DNA from 2 places in the Paenibacillus sp. J22P169 genome. Region 2 is predicted to be linked to the other one. Evidence: a T-box and tRNA genes for the amino acid it is inferred to sense, from the RefSeq annotation. Region 2 holds a T-box; the other holds one or more tRNA genes.
The links. A T-box is a leader RNA that pairs with one kind of tRNA and senses whether it is charged. The one in region 2 lies ahead of AC58QG_RS29555 (valine--tRNA ligase), so its partner is inferred to be a tRNA-Val.

Region 1: it encodes a tRNA-Val, which carries the amino acid that the T-box ahead of AC58QG_RS29555 (valine--tRNA ligase) is inferred to sense. The anticodon was not compared.

The regions. Positions count from the first base shown of each region.
Region 1 covers NZ_JCAUAO010000001.1:43,301-50,995, reverse strand. Annotated here, with positions in the region: gene AC58QG_RS00265 (divergent PAP2 family protein) at 1-283, opposite strand, end outside; gene AC58QG_RS00260 (CBS domain-containing protein) at 383-808, shown strand; gene AC58QG_RS00255 (hypothetical protein) at 883-1,422, opposite strand; gene AC58QG_RS00250 (superoxide dismutase family protein) at 1,445-1,996, opposite strand; gene AC58QG_RS00245 (hypothetical protein) at 2,177-2,503, opposite strand; gene AC58QG_RS00240 (hypothetical protein) at 2,791-2,946, shown strand; gene AC58QG_RS00235 (alpha/beta-type small acid-soluble spore protein) at 3,182-3,391, shown strand; gene AC58QG_RS00230 (hypothetical protein) at 3,593-3,886, shown strand; gene AC58QG_RS00225 (hypothetical protein) at 3,936-4,130, opposite strand; tRNA gene AC58QG_RS00220 (tRNA-Val) at 4,488-4,560, shown strand; gene AC58QG_RS00215 (restriction endonuclease) at 4,793-5,473, shown strand; gene AC58QG_RS00210 (spore germination protein) at 5,950-7,428, shown strand; gene AC58QG_RS00205 (GerAB/ArcD/ProY family transporter) at 7,430-7,695, shown strand, end outside.
Region 2 covers NZ_JCAUAO010000009.1:113,899-121,593, reverse strand. Annotated here, with positions in the region: gene AC58QG_RS29570 (phosphodiester glycosidase family protein) at 1-235, opposite strand, end outside; gene AC58QG_RS29565 (RluA family pseudouridine synthase) at 501-1,388, shown strand; gene AC58QG_RS29560 (LysM peptidoglycan-binding domain-containing protein) at 1,506-2,585, shown strand; T-box leader at 2,845-3,106, shown strand; gene AC58QG_RS29555 (valine--tRNA ligase) at 3,162-5,822, shown strand; gene AC58QG_RS29550 (bifunctional folylpolyglutamate synthase/dihydrofolate synthase) at 5,893-7,266, shown strand; gene murC (UDP-N-acetylmuramate--L-alanine ligase) at 7,274-7,695, shown strand, end outside.

The sequences.
Region 1 (7,695 bases), on a different contig from region 2:
CTTCAACCGCAATTTCGCCAGCTGATCTTCGAATGCCCATGGCATCATACATCACGACAGCCCCGAATACGGAGCTCACAGCGAAATCAATGGCAGAGAAGCCTCTTTTCATTCCAATGTAGGTAGCGAGTGCCGTAACACCTGAAGAATGGGAACTCGGCATCCCGCCAGTTTGAACCAATTGTGTCCAGTCCCATTTTTTACTGAACACATATGTTAAAGGTAATTTGATGGCTTGAGCGGCACCAATACCGATCAACGCTGTAGTCAATGCTCGATTCATTTCCGTTCACCTCACTACTAGCATCCATCACAGGTTTAGATTCTATGCGCAAAGTTTGATATACTAGACACATTGATTCTTATGTAAGGAGTGTGACTGATGAATATCGCTTTTTTCCTTTTGCCTAAATCCGAAGTTATTACCGCGACTCCACAAGCAACCCTTCGTCAAACACTGGAACGCATGGAGTATCATCGATATACTGCTGTCCCGATTCTTTCTGATGATGGTCATTATGTTGGTACCGTTACGGAAGGGGATCTTTTGTGGTTTCTCAAAAATTCAGAGCATATCGGATTTGAGAATGCACACCGCCATGTGCTTGAGGAGGTCCCTCTTCGAGTTAAAAATAAACCCGTTCATATTCATGCAGAAATGGTTGATCTGATTGATTTAGCCAAAGTGCAAAACTTCGTACCTGTCGTCGATGATTCCGATAAATTCATTGGAATCGTACGGCGGAGTGAGATCATCGAATATTGTGCAAAGCAAATGAACTTTAAAACCAAAGCTGTACAGTCCTAATATTTATACCTTATGAGAAAAAGCAAAAAGGCTGAGTGGATTCAGCCTTTTTGCTTTTTCTTATAGAAGAGGCGTTATTGCACCTGGCCATTGGAGGAAGCTTTGGAGGAAACAAATTCGCTTGCCCAGTCTACCATCCCGTTCATTAACGTCAGAATGAGATTTACTGCATCTTTTTCCGTTAACGAGCCATTTGACTGACTGCTGACGTACTGCGACGTCTTTTGTTCCAACTTTACGACTAAATCTTTAATTTTCAAGAGCTCATTCGCTAAATCAGTTACTTGCTGGTTATTCGAATTGCCTTGGCCAGATTTCATTTGCTGCGTTTGATCTTGATCACTGTTTTGATCTTTGTTTTTATTCTGTCCCTGATCTTGGCTTTGGTTCTGACTTTGACCTTGATTTTGACCTTGATTTTGCGAGGTATTCTTTGCTGAATCCTGTTGCGCGGCGTCACCATTGCTCGAGGAAGCTTGCTGTCCCTGGCTATCTTGAGAGCCTTGCGCACTGGAGATCAACATTTTTTTGACCTGTTCTAATTCAATAAGTACCATATCATTTTGTTTTGTTAATTCATCCATTTGAAGCTTGAGATCCTGTGTTTTGATCATGTTGTCGAAACCCTTCCTTCCCTTATTTCACAGCACCGCAAGCAATCCGTTTACCCGAGTTGCCGGATGGATCCGTCTTCAAATCATCTGCCTTCTCATGGATTACCAAGCTTGATCCTTCTGGTTTAAACAGCGAATTAGGCTGTCCCTTTTCTAACACCACTGCCTTCGTAACACTACTAAATCGCCCATTACCTTGTGCATCCACAATAAGATTTGGCAGATCCCCTGCATGCGCACCTTTCGGATTTAAGAACCCATGCTCCTTGTGTTGTGGATTGAAATGACTTCCTGCTGAATCAAACGTTGGCGCTTCACAAATCGCTTTCTCATGAATGTGCAGACCATGAACACCAGGAGAAAGCCCACTGACTTGTACATCCATCTGTACACCTTCACTGACAGCGGTTAATTGCGCTGAACCTACCGATTGGTTGTTGGCTCCTATGAGCGCAACAGTGATTGTTGCTGGCGGCGAAGTGGGTTCTGCTACTGAGGCGCTTCTGGCTGCTTGACAACCTGTCAACATGAATATGCCTAGGCTGGCGGTCACCATAAATCGAATTGATTTCATCTTGTACAATCCTCCTGTAAAACCACACATTGGTATATTCTACCCTTAGGATGCACAACTGCCCTTCATGGTAACCGCATGTCAGCTATAAAATTTTCTAACTCTTCCGATTTAACAGAGAAAAACCTGCCATCTTTCGATTGCAGGCATCTTCATCATATTTCTTCTAAAAGAGTACGATTATAAAATAGTCATGAGCTTTGCAATAATTTGTAAGTTTTCTAATTTCCGTTTGTAGAAGTGAAACTCAACCTTCGAATGTTCAACTGCATCTTCCATCTGTAGGACCTGCTTCTGTAATTCTTTCGTATGTGGCCATAATTCCGCTTGTCGTTGAAGCTCATTCTTCCCTGTAACAAGCCCTTCACCTATTACTTCGTACTCCTTCGCCAGAAGCATATGCTTTGCCCAATTCAATTCAGACACGGCATCGATATAAATAGCTTCCGCTTGTTTCAATAATTCTGGTACAAGTTGTAGCTCTAAAATAACATCCGACCGATTCATTCGGATTCCTCCTATGAGTTTTCATAGAAACTCAGCATAGTAATCATAAAATATTGGTGCTTAGCCTCATTTATATTCATAGAAAAATAAAACATGCACAATCGCTGAAAGCCGCTTAAATAGCGGGTTTCCTCCCCACATTTGACGTATTCCGCATTGAAATTCCGCCATGAAATGACAAATCAATCAAATCTACATTAAATCTGATAGTTATACGTCCAAGCTACTTGAATAACCTAGTAGTAGTGATACAATGTTACTATACGTATCAGAGGAGGTGACAAAAAATGAGCCAAGAAGAAGAAGTAGTTTCACAAAACGAAGAAGAAATCTCTGCTGAATCCACTGAAGAAGTGGTAAGTCAAGAGGCTGAAGAAGTAATCGCTGAAGCGATTGAAGAAGCAGCTGCTGCAGAGGAAGAAGCAGAACAATCCGAAGAATAATGAAACCGTTATCATAAATTATCAAATATCACCCTCAACTTACTGTTGGGGGTTTATTGATTTTTATATAGGCATAATCTCTTTGTACAATTTCATGAAATCAGGCATCATTTCCTTGGTTTATAGCCAAATTTATAGATGCGGAAAAAAATTTTTATTTTTTTTGAATTCAGCGAATAAATATTCTGAACATTCAAATAATACTGGTGTACCAAAAAAAAGGAGATGATTATGAATGGCTAGATCTAACACGTTAGTCGTCCAACAAGCAAAGGCAGCATTAGATCAAATGAAGTATGAAGTCGCTCAGGAAATTGGTGTTCCTCTCTCCCCTTCTGGTTACAACGGTAATTTGTTATCCCGTGATGCTGGCTCAATCGGTGGCAACATCACAAAAAGATTAGTGCAAATGGCTGAACAATCTCTCGGCGGCTACAAACGCTAATCCTTTGATGTAGGAGCAAGCTCAAAAAAGACTGAATCACTCGATCCTCCTTAGAGTGACCTTCAGTCTTTTTTCTATTTTCTTCAAATTCCTCTGATTTCCCTTCAATTTCCTCACCAGTTTGCCCAAACGTGTATAAATGGCCACTTCCTTTTAGTATGATTACCTAGCCCGGCAATCAAATAAAAGGAGTGTTGAATCATGACCATGACGCAATATGAAATTTTTCGTGATCCTTACCGTATGCTAATTCTTTTGGCCACTTTAGTAAGCGAAAAGCAAAACGAACCCGCCCTTCAATTTGACAAAGTGCCTTTTTTTGAAAATGATGCCTTCCTCATTCAGCAAGATAAGTTTGTGTACAAAAAAGATCGTACCGAAATCACCTGGTTTCAATTTCTAGGAAGGGACATCGCTTGCAACAAAGATCTCTCCCGCGAAGAATACAATAAAATGTTTGTAGATTGCCTCGCATCCTTATACAACCTTACATAACAAAGCGAAGGAGCTGATCTATTAAGATCCGCTCCTTCGCTTACTTCCATTACTTCTTCTTAACTTCCTCGACAAATACGTCACTTGCATCACGTGTACTTCCGAGTTCAAGAATTGTATATTTTTTCTCACCAATCATGATCACATCTTCCACTTCAGGAAGCGGATCTCCCAAATATACTGTGCCTAAATACACATTACTGCTCTTCAAACGCAAATTCCAACGATGCTGTTGTTTCGTCATAACCTTTTTCCTCCCAAACTCTAATGATCTCAAGTTACCATAAATTCACGCAAGATGAAAGCGATACTAGGAAAGAACTCTTGAATGTGGTACATTAACTTCACGCTTTATACAGAAAGGCAGATACCCTACTATGACAGCACGAGGAATTACAGAAGAAGAACTCTCACTTTTACTATCCAAACCTTTGAGTACAGAGATAGAAACAGATACGCCTACAAACTTTCTCCCACGTTCCAAAAAGAAGCGAAAGCCTCACTCCGCGCTATTTACATGGCTCTTTTTCTGGAAAAAGTAAGCGCTCACCAATTGACAATCTCTTGAATACTTGGTATATTACTAATTGTATCCATAAACGACTTGTTAGCTCAGCTGGGAGAGCACTATCTTGACAGGGTAGGGGTCAGTGGTTCGAGCCCACTACAGGTCATAAAGCGAAAGCCTTGTATATCAAGGCTTTTTTTGTTTTTCGCAACCAAATATTAACCAATTAATGATTGATTTATATCCACTGGTCACGTACTGGTCACCGATCACATTATTCAAGCCACAAATTGTAGATTATTTCCAAACGATATGGTACATTCTTCCTAGCTTGGTTAATTTCAATACATCATCTAGGGGGAGTTACTCTGGCTAGACGCAAAAAGAAACAAGATCCAATGGATGCTTTACTACAGTTAATATTTCTAGTGACTTTCTTTGGAACATTTTATTTTACAAGAAGTTTAATTGCTTCTGCCATTGTCTTTATTATAAGCCTTGGAATTCTTATTTCAGTAATGTTTTACAGAAAGTCAGTTAAAGCAGAACAACTTAAAAAGTCAGGGATTGCAGACATTGATATAATGGATGGGATTCAATTCGAGAAATATTTAGGTCATTTGTTTCAAGCCCATTGTTACAAAGTCCAAGTGACTCAAGCAAGCGGTGATTTCGGGGCAGATTTGATCATTGAAAAAGATAATAAACGTATTGCTATTCAAGCAAAGAGGTACTCGAGTAATGTTGGGTTAAAAGCTGTTCAGGAAGTTGTACCATCCATAGCTCATTATCGTGCGTCTGAAGCATGGGTAATAACCAATAGCAAGTTTACAGAGCAAGCGAGACAGCTAGCTGCTTCGAACAATGTTAAGCTACTTAGTCGTAATGATCTTGTAGAAATGATACTAAAAATGAATCCTGGTAGTGCTCCTTCGGCAAAACAGGTTATTACAGATAATCCTATACAAGAACATAGTTGTACACGTTGCGGTAATCAAATGGTACTACGAAAAGGCTCAAAAGGCACGTTTTATGGTTGCTCAAGTTTTCCAAAGTGTCGAAATGTAATACAAGCATAAAAACACGAAAACCGCGGCAAGTAACTGCTGCGGTTTTTTCCTTTTTGGCTCTGTTATTCTATAATGTTGATTTTAACCAAAAGAAAAACCGCCTTTCCGGGGCGGTTAATTGAACTATCGTTATCCGTTAGTTTAACTACCCGGCATTTTCAAATAATCCCAACACTTCTATTACCTCTGGTTGCCCTATCTTTCTCTAACCCTCCAAGAAAACCCTTTAGCTTCAAGCATAATTTTTTGTATAAATTGTTAATCCCTACAAGCAGCAGCTCTGCTTTTTCGTGTATATTTTTAGAAAGTTTATCCTATGACTTGTTAAACCCTGTAGACTTAATACTGATGTATCCGCATGCACCTCATGAAACAGTTCTCATACATTCGAACCCTAAGGGTATAAATGATCCAGTCATGGATAAATTATAAAGGCATAACCAATATTTTCAATTTTTACTACCCATTTTGTAAGGATGGTGTTTATGTTTTGGAAGAAGCTTAAGATTGGACACCATTTTGAGAAACCTGAACCTCAGAATACCGTCCTAACGATAGATTCATTTAGACAAATTTTGGCCAACATGGACGATGCAGAAATCATCGAACGCAGGACCAATAATGATCAAATGGTGATGTTTCTCTACATAAGAACATTAATTGACCAAGAACGCTTAAATGAATCCGTTATCGAACCGCTGCTCCACTGTGATCTTGAAGAAATAAATGAATGCATAGCCACAGCTAAGGTATCCAGAATTGTCACGATGGAGGAAGGTCAGCAGAAACTATTAACGGGATCCATCCTTCTCTATGAACCTATGAAGAATCAGTGGTGGGCAGCACTTCTTCCAAATCCATTGACTCGCGCCATCGAAACATCGGAAACCGAAACCATTATGTTTGGACCCAAGGACAGCTTCAGTGAGCAAATCGATCAAAATGTGACAATGATTCGCAGACGGCTTCCATCGACATCTTTAAAATCAGAAAGGTTTTCTGTCGGTTCTGTAAGTAAAACAGAGGTTATCATGATGTATATGGAAGGGGTGACCAATCCCGAATTTATTTCCATTGCAAGAAGTAAACTATCTACCATTGATTTTGATGTTTTTATGGATTCGTCCCATGTTGCGGCATTCATGGAAGATCATTATCATAGTATATTCCCGCAATTTCAACAAAGCGACCGCCCGGATCTATGCGCTTTCACTTTATCGATGGGAAAAATTACTTTTTTAGTAGCCAATACACCATTTGCGTTAACGGCTCCCATCACATTTTTTCATCTATTTCAATCTCCAGAGGATTACATTAACCGCTGGCTGGTTGCCAGTTTTATGCGGCTGCTGCGATATGTAAGCTATGTACTTTCGTTAATATTAGTCCCGATCTATGTTGCGTTAGCCACGCATCATTATCAGATGCTCCCGATGCAAGTTCTTTTTGTATTATTAGAATCTAGAACCAAATTGCCGTTTACGCCATTTTGGGAAGCATTTTTAATGCTGCTAACCCTGGAGATCATCAAAGAAGCAAGTCTTAGGATGCCCACAAAGTCGGGTCAAGTACTAGGCGTGATCGGTGGCATTGTCGTAGGACAAGCTTCCGTTGAAGCTGGTTTTGCAAGCAAAATATTAATTGTTTTAGTAGGTGTTACGGCTATCGCTTCGTTTCTAGTCCCTAATTATCTCGTGACCAAATCAAACACACTGCTTCAATTCGCTTTCCTTTTCCTTGCCAACTATATCGGAATGTTAGGGATAGTATTCGGGATAATTGTTATTCTTGTCCATTTGAATAGTATCACATCTTTGAAACAACCTTATTTTGCCCCCTTAGCTCCTCTTTACTGGAGGGATTGGTTAGATCTTTTCATTCGGGGTCCTTTCCATTGGATGAAGGAACGTCCTGAATATTTACATACCCTACAGAAATGGCGAACCAGTCAAAGGAGAAAATAATGTGAAGGCATCTTCCTTATATGAGAGAACGGCCACGTTTGGCGGGATCTATGTCTTTTTCATGGTCAACCGAAGTCAAATGCTATATTTCGTCTTAGTCACTCCTTCCAAATTGGTTTATCCCTATATGATTTGGGCATTAATTGCCGTGGGGATTTTATCACAATTGAATATGATCTTGATTGCAAAATGGTTTTCATCAGACATTTCCACCAAAGGATATCAAGGATTCGTTCAACTATTTGGAAAGCGGACGGTTCGTGTTTT
Region 2 (7,695 bases):
TTAAATTTTGCATCTCAAGAACCATCTGATCTCTGCGCTGTGCGCCTACGAAAATCCATGCCCAGTCACGATGTTGCGTTGTGATGACCGTTTTGGCCAAATACTCACGAATGTAAGTCCCTGGCGGGGTTAGAAATAAAAAGGTCGAACTTAAAAATGTACATACTGCTATAACAAGTAAAGTCCGCTTCAGCCAACTATAATTTCGAAAATGATTTGCAATTGAACTACCCAAGGTAAACCTCTCCTGCTCTATTAATAAATTGATAGAAAATGTCGAAAAAAAACAATACAAGACTAATAGTATCATATTTTTGCATGCAAATGGTAATGGTAATTGTTAAAATAAAGTGTACATAATCCCTCTTCCTTAAGGAGCTCGTTCTTATTATGAAACGTTATTACTTTTTTGACTTTCCGATCGATCTTATGGCGATTGTTTTTGTGTTTCTACTAATACTCCTAGCAATCTTTCTATCTTTTCGTAAAGGCATGAAATCATGATTACTTGGTCGCGCGATGGAGAGTGGCTGGAGCTACCGCTTCCGAATGAGCATTGGAAACCGCTAAAACCGGGCGCTGTTGAAGAATTAGCGGCTTATTTGCCGGTGCCTCGCAAATTTTTTCTGCGATTAGCTTCCCAGGGACTTATCCACACAGAAAATAATAAGGTTCGGCTAAAGGTGTTTCCTCAGGAAAAGGCAGCGTTTAAACCTGAGTCTTATGCATTAGACGTTTTATTTGAGGATGAGTTCACTTTAGTTGTAAACAAGCCAGCAGGGATGTCTGTTCATCCGGCCGAAGTTGGTCAAAGAGGAACGCTGGCTTCCGCCGTAGCTCATTATTATGAAGCGTCTGGACAAGCTTGCGGAATTCGGCATATTCACCGTCTAGATCAAGATACGACAGGCGTTATACTTTATGCCAAAAATGAATGGGCGCATGTCCTATTGGATGAAGCTATGCGGGAGAAACAAATTGATAGACGCTATGTTGCGCTAGCTAAGGGGATTTTCAAAGAGAAGGAAGGATGGATTGATGAACCGATCGGCAAGGACCGTCATCAGCCTGGGAAACGAAGAGTGGCCCCCAACGGGGATCAGGCACTTACGCATTATCGTGTCCTTCAACAAATGAAAACAGGGGCACTTGTGGAAGTGGAGTTGGAGACGGGCAGAACACATCAAATTCGGGTCCATCTTAGCCACTTAGGGCATCCATTAGTTGGTGATACTTTATATGGAGGTTCTTCACGTTTGTTTCAGCGACAAGCCCTTCATGGAGAAAGACTTCTATTTAAGCATCCGATTACGCAAAATGAGGTCGTTGTTCATGCACCTTATCCACTAGATTTCAAGTTATTATTGGAACAGATGTCCGTGAATTGAAAAATGTAGTCATGCCTGGCCTCCTTGACCCATATACTTTTAGAGACAATCAAGTATATCACCCAACAATTCGGAGCTGATTGCTGTTTCGAGTTAACGGAAGGGAGGATTCATTCGGTGTCTGAACAACAACCTGGATTACGCTTTGATATTTATGAACGTGTGCATTTGCAGGAGAATTTGGCGGCTATACAAGAATTGAATGAAGTAGAATTGCTTCCGCATATTCAAGTAATAACGCTGGATGATCAAGCGATCTTAAAGGGGAATTTACTACTTACGGGTAACTACTTTAGTGAAGAAGGCGGCAGCCCTCGCACACTTGAGCATTTGATTCCTGTCGAAATCACGTTGCCTTTGAATCGCATCCATCGTGTCGAAGATATTCAGGTGGAGATCGAGAATTTTGATATCGACCTTTTATCGGCACGCAGCTTGAATGTAACAGGCGTTCTTTCCTTGCAGGGTGTAGAAATGGTATCTGTGCCGCCGGAAAACTGGCGGGAGGAAGAAGAGGTTACTTTTGTCCATCAAATTGAGTATCCACGCTCCGAGCCCATCATGCCGTATGCACAAGCACCTTTTGCTACACCAGCGCCGATAGCTCAAGAACCGCAGGTGCAACAAGTGATTCAACCACCGCCAACGCCAGTCCTTCCTACACCATTACCAACGCCAGCACCAACGTTGATTGCAGCTGCACCAGAACCAACGATTGTTGCGGCTCAGCCAGAAACCTATTCGGGGGATGACACGGTAGGTATAGAGGTGGAACAAATCGAGTTGAAGGTGACCCCGCATGCGGATAGTACCGTCGTTACGGAGGAGAAAAAGGAGCTTAAAGTTGCTTTTGGCAAGAAAGCGACTGACGCTGTGGAGGTTAACCCGTATGGCATCAAATCGCTATTATCTAAGGCAGGCTCGTATCTTTCCGACAAGCGGATTGCGGAAGCTGAGGCGCAAGCGGCTCTTGAGGCGGAATCGCGGGTAGATGCGGTAGAGTGGCGGCGTTTATTTCTTCAGAGCCGATCGGAGTCGCAAGAGTTCAGGAAGCTCAAACTATGTATCGTCCAGAAGGAAGACACCTTAGAAACAATAGCGAAGCGCTATCAGCTGACAACGCGTGAGATTCAATTGATGAATCGATTAGGCGATCAGGATATTGTAGTGGGTCAAGTTATTTATTTGCCCAAATAACTACCGATACATAGGCAAGAGCCTCTGGCTGCTGAGAGCAGCTGGGGGCTCTTATGTTTGCGTTATGAGTATGGCACATAAGTAGTGGAGGTCAATTTGAAATACACAGCCTTTATAGTAACAACTTCTCCTTACTGCGTATAAGTTCCACCGTTTCACCCAATACTAGAAAATAATCCTTATAACATGGGCCGAAATTATTGACTATATGTCGATAATTCGATATCATATAGTGTAAATCATTTTCAAACCAACATATGGAATTGCAAAGATAGGGAGTAGTAGTCGGAACGCCCTTCAGAGAGTGGAACTGCAGCGCTGAGAGGTTCCTCAGGATACATCCGATCGAAGTCGCCCTGGAGCAGTAAATGTGAGTGCAATCGTCGAGTTTTCGTTTCTCGCCTGCATTAGCATTTTCCGGTCGCAGCCGTTATCTGTTTTAAGTGTCATGTTATTTGCTATTGGGGCAAGTATCATGAAATGAAGGTGGTACCACGGAAGCTATACCTTTCGTCCTTTTTTGGGCGAAAGGTTTTTTTGTGTTTATAACAACTAGCCAGATATGGAGGTACTCTTATGACCGAAACCAAATTGCAAACAGAAATGCCTACCACGTATGACCCGAAAGAAGCGGAGCGTAAATGGTACGACTACTGGATCAAGAATGAATTTTTCAAAGCGGGCAACCGTCCTGATGCGGAAACCTATACAATTGTGATACCGCCTCCGAACGTAACAGGTATGCTGCACATCGGGCATGCACTAGATTTTACACTGCAAGATATTCTTATTCGTACGAAGCGTATGCAGGGCTTCGACACGCTATGGCTGCCAGGTTCTGACCATGCGGGTATTGCGACACAAACGCGTGTAGAGCAGAAGCTTCGCGAACAAGGACAAACGCGCTATGATCTTGGGCGTGAGAAATTCTTGGAGAAGGTCTGGGAGTGGAAAGAATTATATGCCGATACGATTCGTGAGCAATGGGCCAAAATGGGCTTTTCTCTCGATTACTCGCGTGAACGCTTCACACTGGACGAAGGACTCTCGCAAGCGGTTCGTGAAGTTTTCGTAAGCTTGTACGAAAAAGGTCTGATTTATCGCGGCAACTATATCATTAACTGGGATCCAGCGGCACGTACGGCGCTTTCTGATATTGAAGTAGAATACAAAGAAGTACAAGGTGCGCTGTACCATTTGAAATATGAAACAACAGACGGTTCAGGCTCAATCGTAGTTGCTACGACACGTCCTGAAACGATGCTTGGTGATACAGCGGTTGCTGTTCATCCGAAGGATGAGCGCTATAAGCACCTCATCGGGAAATCCTTGCTGCTTCCGATTGTGAATCGTGAGATTCCGATTATTGCAGACGACTATGTTGAAAAAGAGTTCGGAAGCGGCGCGGTAAAAATTACGCCTGCGCATGATCCGAACGACTTTGAAGTAGGAAAGCGTCACAATTTGCCGCAAATTCTAGTTATGGACGAAACAGGTACCATGAACGCGAATGCAGGCCCGTACCAAGGTCAAGACCGTTTCGAGTGTCGTAAGCAAATCGTAGCAGATTTGAAAGAACAAGGTGTTCTGATCAAAATCGAAGAGCACGTTCACCAAGTAGGGCACAGCGAACGCAGTGGTGCTGTTATCGAGCCGTACTTATCAACGCAATGGTTCGTGAAAATGCAGCCGCTTGCTGATCAAGCGATTGAAGCGCAAAAATCAGGCAATGGCGTTAATTTTGTACCCGATCGTTTCGAGAAAACATACCTGAACTGGATTGAAAATGTACGTGACTGGTGTATTTCACGTCAACTATGGTGGGGACACCGAATTCCTGCGTGGCATTGTGCGGATTGCGGTCAAGTCACCGTAGCTCGCGAGGATGCGACAGCTTGCTCCCATTGTCAAAGTGCGAATCTTAACCAAGATAACGATGTACTGGATACATGGTTCAGTTCAGCGCTATGGCCTTTCTCCACATTAGGTTGGCCGAATGATTCCGAAGACATGAAGCGTTTCTATCCGACGAGTGTACTCGTTACGGGCTATGACATCATTTACTTCTGGGTCGCTCGTATGATTTTCCAAGGTCTCGAATTTACGGACCAAATTCCGTTCAAAGATGTGCTTATGCATGGTCTTGTTCGTGATTCTGAAGGCCGCAAAATGTCCAAATCCCTTGGAAACGGTGTTGATCCATTAGAAGTTATCGAGAAATACGGCGCAGATGCGATGCGTTATATGATTTCTACGAGCAGCACGCCGGGTCAAGATTTGCGCTTCCGTTGGGAGCGGGTCGAGCAAGCTCGTAATTTTGCCAATAAGATTTGGAACGCATCCCGATTTGCTTTAATGAATTTGGAAGGCGTAACCGCTGCGGATATCGATTTGACGGGTCAACTTGGTACAGCGGATCGTTGGATTTTACATCGTTTGAACGAGACGGTTCGTGACGTTACTCGTCTGATCGACAGCTACGAATTCGGTGAAACAGGACGTTTACTTTATAACTTCATCTGGGATGATCTCTGTGATTGGTACATTGAGTTTAGTAAACTGAGCCTATATGGTACGGATGCAGCAGCGAAGAAACAGACGCAATCGGTTCTAGCTTATGTACTAGACCAAACGCAGCGTTTGATTCATCCGTTCATGCCGTTCATCTCGGAAGAGATCTGGCAGCATTTGCCGCATGTGGGGGATACGATTACACTGGCGGCTTGGCCGACAGAGAACGCAGCCTTCGAAGCGCCTGATGCGATTCGTGAGATGGAGCTTTTGATGGAAGCGATTCGTTCGGTTCGTAATATCCGAGCAGAAGTGAATGTGCCGATGAGTAAGAAAGTAGAGCTTCTGATTAAACCGGCTAGTGCAGAGACACAGGACATTCTTCGCAAAAATGAGGAGTACCTGAAACGCTTCTGCAACACGTCACTGCTTGAAATTGACCTTACAATGGCAGCGCCAGACAAAGCAATGACGGCCATTATTACAGGTGCCGAGCTGTATCTGCCTTTAGCAGGCTTGATCGATATCACGCAAGAGCTTGCACGCTTGGATAAAGAGTTGCAATCCTTACACGGTGAGGTTGAGCGCATCGAGAAAAAGCTGGGCAATGAAGGCTTTGTAGCTAAGGCACCAGCGAAGGTTATCGAAGAAGAGAAAGCCAAGCTTGCTGATTATGCAGACAAACGAGATAAAGTTATCGCTCGATTAGCGGAGTTAAAGTCATAAAGAACGCAAATTATACGAATGCCTATGTTCGTCTACAAGGTGATTCATATAGTAAAAGAGGATGAGAACAATGGATGAAATCAAGAACACTGCGGGTGAGTTCCAAACCGCACAGGAAGCCATTGATTGGATCGTTGGACGGATGGAGAAGCTCGGCATGAAGCCGGGCCTCCAACGTATGCATCTGCTCATGGAGAAGCTTGGTCACCCTGAACGCAGGCTGAAGTTCATTCATGTGGCCGGAACGAATGGAAAGGGCTCAACATGTGCTTACTTAGCTTCCGTGCTTCAAGCTTGCGGCTATGATGTAGGCACGTTTACGTCGCCTTATCTGGTGAGATACACGAACCGCATTCAAGTAAATGGCGCCGACATTGAGGATAAAGTTCTACTTCGCTTAGTGAATGACATGAAGCCGATTGTCGATGAGATTGCAGCTACAGAAGTTGGTCCTCCAACGATGTTTGAAATCTCGACTGCACTGGCGATTCTTTACTTTGGGAAAGTGGCTTATCCTGATTATGTAGTATGGGAAACCGGACTCGGGGGAAGGCTGGATAGCACGAATATCGTGAATCCAATTGTTACCGTGATTACGAATGTGGGTCACGATCACATGGATATCCTGGGGGATACACTGGAGCTCGTAGCAGCTGAAAAAGCGGGGATTATTAAAGCAGGTGTTCCCGTCATAACAGCCGTCGAGCCTGAGGCGATTTGGAGCGTTATCGAACAAACGGCGAAGGCGAAGAAAGCTACACTATATTCCCTTGGCGATCAATTTCATTTGACCGAAGTGAACAGTGAACTAGATCGTCAAAGCTTCCAGTTTAACGGACCTTTTCGACCGATCCCGGATCTGGCTATCACATTAAACGGTGAGCATCAGTTGAAGAACGCGGCAGCAGCGGTCATGACACTTGAGGTGCTTCGTCAATATTACGCCACGATCGTGGAAGACGTCGATTTGCAGAAGGGGCTTGCAGGTACGAAATGGCCGGGCAGGCTGGAAATGGTTTCACAGGAGCCACGTATCCTTATCGATGGAGCTCATAACCCTGAAGGGGCTGCAACATTGGCTGCAGCGCTTCAAAACGTGTATAGTTATAAGAAGCTTCATATGATGATTGGAATGCTAGCTACGAAGAATCATACAGGCTACTTAAGGCATATACTACCATTGGTGGATACGCTCATTATTACAGAAGCAAATTTTCATAAAAAAGGGGATGCTTTCCTTCTCGCCGAAATTGCTAGTGGTCTGCTTCGAGAGATGAATCGTGAGGTAGACATTGTAGTAGAACGCGATTGGAAGCAAGCTCTAACTTTATTAACAAATAGAACTGAGCAGGATGATCTGGCGGTCGTATCCGGCACGCTGTATTTAATCTCTGATGTTCGTTCTTGGATAACCTATCAAACCGATTCTGAAAAAGGATGGTGAGAACGGCGTGAGTCAAGCAGAACACGTACATTTTATAGGAATCGGCGGATACGGCATGAGTGCCATTGCCAAAGTCATGCTCGAAATGGGATACCGCATTTCGGGATCAGATCTAGCACAGCAAGAGCTTACAGATAAACTGAAAGCCAAAGGTGCTCAAGTTTTTATTGGTCATGAGGCAACTAACGTATCAGGAGCCGATTTGGTCGTATATTCAACGGCGTTAGCCAAAGATAATGTGGAAATGCAAGCAGCCGAGCAAATGAATATTCCGATTATTCATCGTTCACAAATGCTGGGAAGGCTGATGAACGAACGCAAAGGGATTGCCGTAGCAGGCGCTCACGGTAAGACAACAACGTCCTCCATGATTGCTCTGGTGATGGAGATTTGCGGTATTGATCCAACGTATATCATCGGTGGAGAAAT